Linked DNA regions of Mesorhizobium shangrilense. The protein of the gene in region 2 interacts with the protein of the main gene of each other region in a pairwise test. Links are inferred from orthologs where the notes say so. Each region holds a gene or a part of one and is shown on either strand. Other genes may lie near its edges.

Region 1 (3,134 bases), 950 kb from region 2 along the record:
GGCCTTCCTTGGCCAGAACCAGGAGCGCGCGGCCGCCATTGGTCGGGTCGTTCGGGATGGCGACGGTCGCGCCGTCGGCGAGCTCGGCGAGGTTTTTCACCTTCTTCGAATAGACGCCCATCGGCGTGGTTATGGTCTTGCCGACGCTGACGAGATCGAAACCGCGATCGGCGATCTGGTTGTCGAGATAGGGCTGGTGCTGGAAGGAGTTGGCGTTGAGGTCGCCATCGGCCAGCGCCTGGTTAGGCACCACATAATCGGAGAACTCCAGGATCTCGATATTGAGACCCTTCGTGGCGGCGACTTCCTTCACCTTCTCCATGATCTGCGCGTGCTCGCCGGGCGTGACGCCGACCTTGATGTCTTCGGCGAGCGCCGGGACGCTGATGAGGGCGGCAAGGGCCGCCGAGACGAGGAACTTCATCATGTCTTACTCCTTGATGATGAGACTGCTTGGGAGGGGTTGAAATCAGCTCTTGCGGTTGCGCTTGTCGAAGCGCCGGGCAAGCGCATCGCCAGCGCTCTGCACCAGTTGCACGAGAACGATCAGCACGATCACCACGGCCAGCATTACGTCCGGCATGAAGCGCTGGTAGCCGTAGCGGATGCCGAGATCGCCGAGACCGCCGCCCCCGACCGCGCCGACCATCGCCGAATAGCCGATCAGGCTGACGATGGTCATGGTGAAGGCCAGCAGGATGGCCGGCCGGGCCTCGGCCAGAAGCACCTTGAGGACGATCTGCATGGGCGTCGCGCCCATGGCGCGGGCGGCCTCGATCAGCCCCTTGTCGATCTCCCGGATCGCCGCCTCCACCAGGCGGGCGAAGAAGGGAATGGTGGCGATCGTCAACGGCACGATGGCGGCCGTCGTGCCGATAGACGTGCCGGTCAAGAGGCGCGTGAACGGGATGATCGCCACGACCAGGATGATGAACGGGGTGGAACGGGCCGCATTGACGACGAGGCCGATCACGTAGTTGAGCTTCGGCGCCGGGAAAAGCTCGTCCTTGCCGCTGGTGGCGAGGAACACGCCGATCGGCAGGCCGATCAACGATCCGACCAGGCCGGACACGGCCACCATGTGCAGCGTCTGCAGCAGCGACTTCCAGAGCAGGCCGACAAGCATCTCAGGCGACATAGCCGAGCACCTCCGTGGACAAGCCGGTCTCGGCATAGAATCGGTTGGCGCGCTCGAGGATTTCGGGCGCGGCGGGATAGGCGACGACGAGGGTGCCGAAAGGCTCGCCGGCGATCTCCTCGATCGCCCCGGCGAGAATGTTGATGTCGCCGCCGATCTCTGTGACCAGCCGCGCCGTCAGCGGCTGGAACGCCGTGGCGCCGAAGAAGGTCAGCCGCACGAGAATGCGGTCGCCGGCGGAAGGCTCGGGCTTCAGGCCGGAGCGCAGCCATTCCGGCAGGCTTGCGCCCGATGTGGACGACAGCAGGATCCGCGTCGTCTCGTGCTGCGGGGCGGTGAAGACGTCGAAGGTGCGTCCCTGCTCGACGATGCGTCCGTGATCGATGACCGCGACGTGGGAGGCGATGGTCTTGACCACCTCCATCTCATGCGTGATCAGCAAGACCGTCAGGCCGAGGTCGGCATTGATCTGCTTCAGGAGCGCCAGGATCGACTGGGTCGTTTCCGGATCGAGCGCGGAGGTGGCCTCGTCGGAGAGCAGCAGCTTCGGCGAGGTGGCCAGCGCCCGGGCGATGCCGACGCGCTGCTTCTGCCCGCCCGACAGTTCGGAGGGATAGCGCGCCGCCTTGTCGGCGAGACCGACGAGATCGAGAAGCGGGTCGACCTTCTGCTTGATCGCCGCGCGGTCGAGACCGGCGATCTCCAGCGGCAATGCGACGTTGTCGAAGGCCGTGCGCGAGGACAGCAGGTTGAAATGCTGGAAGATCATCCCGACCTCGCGCCGCAGGCCGCGCAGGCCCGCCTCGTTCAGCCCGCCAACCTCGGTGCCGTCGACCACCACCCTTCCCGAACTCGCCTTCTCCAGGCCGTTGACAAGCCGGATGAGCGTGGACTTGCCGGCGCCGGAGCGGCCGATGATGCCGGTGATCTCTCCGCGGCCGACGGTCAGGTCCACGCCATCGAGTGCAGTAAAGGATTTCGCGTCGGCGCCGTAGCGCTTGGTCACGCGGTCGAATGTCACCATGGGGGTGGTTTCCGCGGGCTCATGCCCGACGGCATCGGCCGCGACAGTTGGGGGTATCATTTTCAGCTCACGGTATCAGTCAGGTCATCCCGGCGCGTTCATCGCCGACGCGTCATCTAAAGACGCTGCGCAGTCCATGACAGGTGACTTTCCGTAGCACGTATCGGACTTGGTCTCGACAGTCTTGGTTCCAGCAAGCGCACCATTGCCCGGATTTGACGGAATACAACAGGAACGGAATTCCACCAAACCGGCCCTGCAGGGAAATACCCTTGCAAAAGCGCCAACCCGGGACCGCCAGATGTCGGCTCTGGACGTTTCCAGGAGGCGTCGGCGAGACCCGGCGCCAGCGCGCAGGGCTCTTTCGGACGCGCTCCGGCGCTTCTGCGTCTGTCGGTCGAGCCGCCTCCTTTCCCTGTCTCGGGGACCATCTTCCGGATGTTGCATCCGAGCCTTCGCTCGGGCTTGGCGGGGGATTTTGAACTGCTCTTGGTCGAACCCCTTGACATCCCTCTCCACTGATGGTGCTATCGATATATGGAACGGCATTCCAACATATAGAACTCTTTGAGCGCCGTTTCTCCCGAAAGGGTTTGGGGAGGACACCACAGAGCTGCAATTCCCGCCCCGGCGTCCAGCCGGAGAACGGGACGTGCATTCCGTCCATTTGCACGCCCGCAACCGGCGGGTTTGTTGCGTTGTCGATGAAGCTTGCCCGTCGGCGAGCACAGGAGGAGGGAATTTTGAAATTCAGATCGGTTCTTCGCATGACCACCGCGGCCGTCATGTTCGGCTTGGTGAGCATCATTCCGCCCGCCTACGCCGAGACACCGGCGGATACGCTGATCATGGCCAACGCCATCGACGGCGTGACCAGCTTCGACCCCGCCGAGGTGTTCGAATTCGTTGGCGGTGAGATCAGCAACAACGTCTATCTGCGCCTCATCGTGCGCGACGAGACCAACTTCGCCG
Region 2 (3,114 bases):
TTTGCGCTTGGCGTCCTGCCAGAGCGCTTCCATTTCCTCGAGCGAGGCGTCATCCAGGTTCCGCCCTGCGGCCGTGAGCGTCCGCTCCACGCTATGGAATCGGCTGCGGAATTTTTCGTTGGTCCCGGCGAGCGCTGCCTCGGAATCAACCTTCAGGTGGCGTCCGAGATTGACGACCGCAAACAGCAGGTCGCCAAACTCGTCCTTGATTGCAGCGTGGTCGCCCGCGGCCATTTCTGCGCGCAGCTCGCCGATTTCCTCCTCGATCTTGTCGAGGATAGGCGCGGCTTCCTGCCAGTCGAAGCCGACCCTGGCAGCCTTCTCCTGCAGTTTCAGGGCGCGCGTGAGGGAGGGCAGGGCGACCGGTACGTCATCAAGGTATCCTGAGCCGCCTAGTTCGGGGTCAAGGCCGAGCGCGACGTGGCGGGAGCGGCGTTCGGCTTTCTCCTCTGCCTTGATCCGGTCCCACATGCCCTTGGCCATGCCGGCACTTCTGGCCTTTTCGTCGCCGAAGACATGCGGATGACGGCGTATCATCTTCTGTGTGATCGCCTCCACCACATCGCCGAATTCGAAGGCTCCCTGCTCCTCGGCCATGCGGGCGTGGTAGACGACCTGCAGAAGAAGGTCGCCGAGCTCTTCGCGCAGATCGGCCAGGTCGCGCCTGGCGATGGCGTCGGCGACCTCATAGGCCTCTTCCAGCGTGTAAGGGGCGATGGTCTCGAAGGTCTGTTCGACGTCCCAGGGACATCCCGTCACGGGCGTCCGCAGAGCGGCCATGATCTCGATCAGGCGGGAAATGTCCTTGGAGGGCTTCATCGCTGCACCGTAGCCGGATTGTACGCCCGGCGCAGCGCCGGACGCTCAGGGCGTCCGGCTTGTCCACAATCCGCAGGTCAGATCAATCCGGATTCTTGGCCAGCCATGCCTTCATCTGTCCGATTTCGGCTTCCTGCGCCTTCACGACCTCTTCGGCGAGTGCACGGATCTCCGGATCCTTGCCGTGTTCCAGCACGATCCTGGCCATGGCGACAGCGCCTTCGTGATGCGGAATCATGGAAAGCACGAAGTCGCGGTCGGCATCACCGGAAAGCTCCACGGCCATGGCCTTGTGCATGTCTTCATTGGCCTTGGCGAAGGCCTCCGCGGCGGCGCTCGGCGCAGCGGCTCCGTGGCCCAAATGTGCGTCCTGGGCATAGGCTGCACCGCTGATGGCGAGGGAGATGGCGGCTGCTGCGGTGATGAGATGGTGCTTCATGTTCCTGCTTCCAGTCCATTCGAGTCGATACCGGGACTGCCCGATGGCTCGCACGTAGTCGTTCCACCTACTGGAAGGTCAATGTCACGACTTCGTGAATCGCGAGGGAGCCCTCATTTCCCGCTGCGGGCCAGGAAGGCGCGGAAGGCTTCCAGCGTCTCGGCGCTCACGTGATGCTCAATTCCCTCGGAGTCGATGCGCGCAGTTTCCGGACTGATGCCCAGAGCGCAGAGGAAGGACTCGACGACCTGATGCCGGTCGCGGCTCATTTCGGCGAGCTCCCGCCCTTCGGCCGAAAGAAACACGCCGCGATAGGGCCGTTGCTGGATCAGCCCGTCGGCAGCCAGCCGCTTCAGCATCTTGGCGACGGTCGGCTGTGCTACGCCCAGCCGCTGCGCGATGTCGACCTGGCGCGCCTCGCCGCCTTCGTCGATCAGATCGGCGATCAGTTCCACGTAGTCCTCGACGAGTTCGGTGCGGCGGTTGTGGCGCGTCTGCCTAAAACTCTCGACGCGCGTTTCCGCATCGATCGGGTCGCTGGGCTCTACAATCGTCGGATTCTCGTCGCTCACTACCAGCTCTGCTCCTTCGCTGCGATAAAGTGTAGCCTCGGCTATTTCTCATAGAGCGGCGTTTTGAATCTTTCCAGATGATTCCGTGTCGCAGGCTGTTCGCCGCGAAAAATATAGCCATTGCTATAATTAAGCGATTGTGCTCTTCTTGTTCGTCATTGCTAACAGGGGTGGATTTCATGCGACGGTGGTTGCCGTTCGATCTCAGTCGACGCGGTTTTTTGGGGGCCGGTATCCTCGCGGCCGGAGGCGCGGCCTTGAGCGCGCGCAACGCAGCCGGTCAGGCGACGCATGATCACAGCACCATGCGGGCGGCCCAGCAGGCTTCGACGGCAGGCCATGCGGCCAAGCAGGATCACCTGACGGCGCATGGGGCGATGATGACCGTCGGCGAAGTCGACAATGCACGCAACGGTTTCGACCCTACCGCCATGCTGACGGACTGGGACACCGGCGAAGTGACCAAGCGGTCGGATGGCCGCACCGTGCGCACATTCGAGGTCACAGGCGAAGACAAGGAGATCGAGATCGCGCCGGGGGTGATGTTCCCGGCCTGGACCTACAACGGTCGCGTGCCCGGTCCCGCGCTGCGCGCTACGGAAGGCGATCTGCTGCGCATCGTCTTCAAGAACTACGGATCGCATCCGCATTCGATGCACTTTCACGGCATCCACTCCGCGCGGATGGATGGCGTTCCCGGGGCCGGCGTCATCGATCCGGGAGAAGAATTCGTCTACGAATTCGAGGCCAAGCCCTTTGGCTGCCACCTCTATCACTGCCACGCCCTGCCGCTGGCCCGCCACATGCACAAGGGCATGTACGGCCTGTTCGTCGTGGACCCGGATCCGGCGCGTCACCCCGACATGGCCGATGTCGCGAAATCCCGTCTGCTGGGCACGCCGGAAAACGCCAACTGGCAGGAAATGGCGATGGTGATGAACGCCTTCGACACGACGTTCGACGGCGAGAACGAGTTTTATGCCTGCAACACCGTGGCTCACTGCTACGCCAAGCAGCCAATCAAGGTGGACAGGAACCGGCCGGTCCGAATCTACCTCGTCAACGTGACTGAATTTGATCCGATCAACTCGTTCCACCTGCACGCGAACTTCTTCGACTATTTCGACCAGGGAACGACGCTGACCCCGACCCTGAAGACGGTGGATCTTATCATGCAGTGCCAGGCGCAGCGGGGCATCCTCGAGTTCAGTTTCCGTGACCACGAGCCCGGCCTCTACATGTTCCATGCGCATCAGGCGGAGTTCACCGAGCTCGGCTGGGTCG

The links.
Region 1: the proteins of mntR (region 2) and PD284_RS09680 interact in binary tests that used the Escherichia coli proteins (3 or more experiments, as listed by UniProt). The link is inferred for Mesorhizobium shangrilense from one-to-one orthologs.

What each region holds. Positions count from the first base shown.
Region 1 is NZ_JAQGPN010000001.1:1,978,060-1,981,193, reverse strand. Bases 146-2,960 are described here. They hold PD284_RS09680 (methionine ABC transporter ATP-binding protein), read right to left. Parts: upstream 2,163-2,960; coding sequence 1,128-2,162; downstream 146-1,127. Other genes in these bases: PD284_RS09675 (ABC transporter substrate-binding protein), read left to right, coding at 2,906-2,960; PD284_RS09685 (methionine ABC transporter permease), read right to left, coding at 470-1,138; PD284_RS09690 (MetQ/NlpA family ABC transporter substrate-binding protein), read right to left, coding at 146-427. In the rest of the region: more of PD284_RS09690, read right to left, coding at 1-145; more of PD284_RS09675, read left to right, coding at 2,961-3,134. UniProt on the Escherichia coli protein: Part of the ABC transporter complex MetNIQ involved in methionine import. Responsible for energy coupling to the transport system. It has also been shown to be involved in formyl-L-methionine transport.
Region 2 is NZ_JAQGPN010000001.1:2,929,932-2,933,045, forward strand. The notes cover bases 102-2,896. They hold mntR (manganese-binding transcriptional regulator MntR), read right to left. Parts: upstream 1,831-2,896; coding sequence 1,372-1,830; downstream 102-1,371. Other genes in these bases: mazG (nucleoside triphosphate pyrophosphohydrolase), read right to left, coding at 102-819; copM (CopM family metallochaperone), read right to left, coding at 902-1,258; PD284_RS14160 (multicopper oxidase domain-containing protein), read left to right, coding at 2,136-2,896. Also shown: more of mazG, read right to left, coding at 1-101; more of PD284_RS14160, read left to right, coding at 2,897-3,114.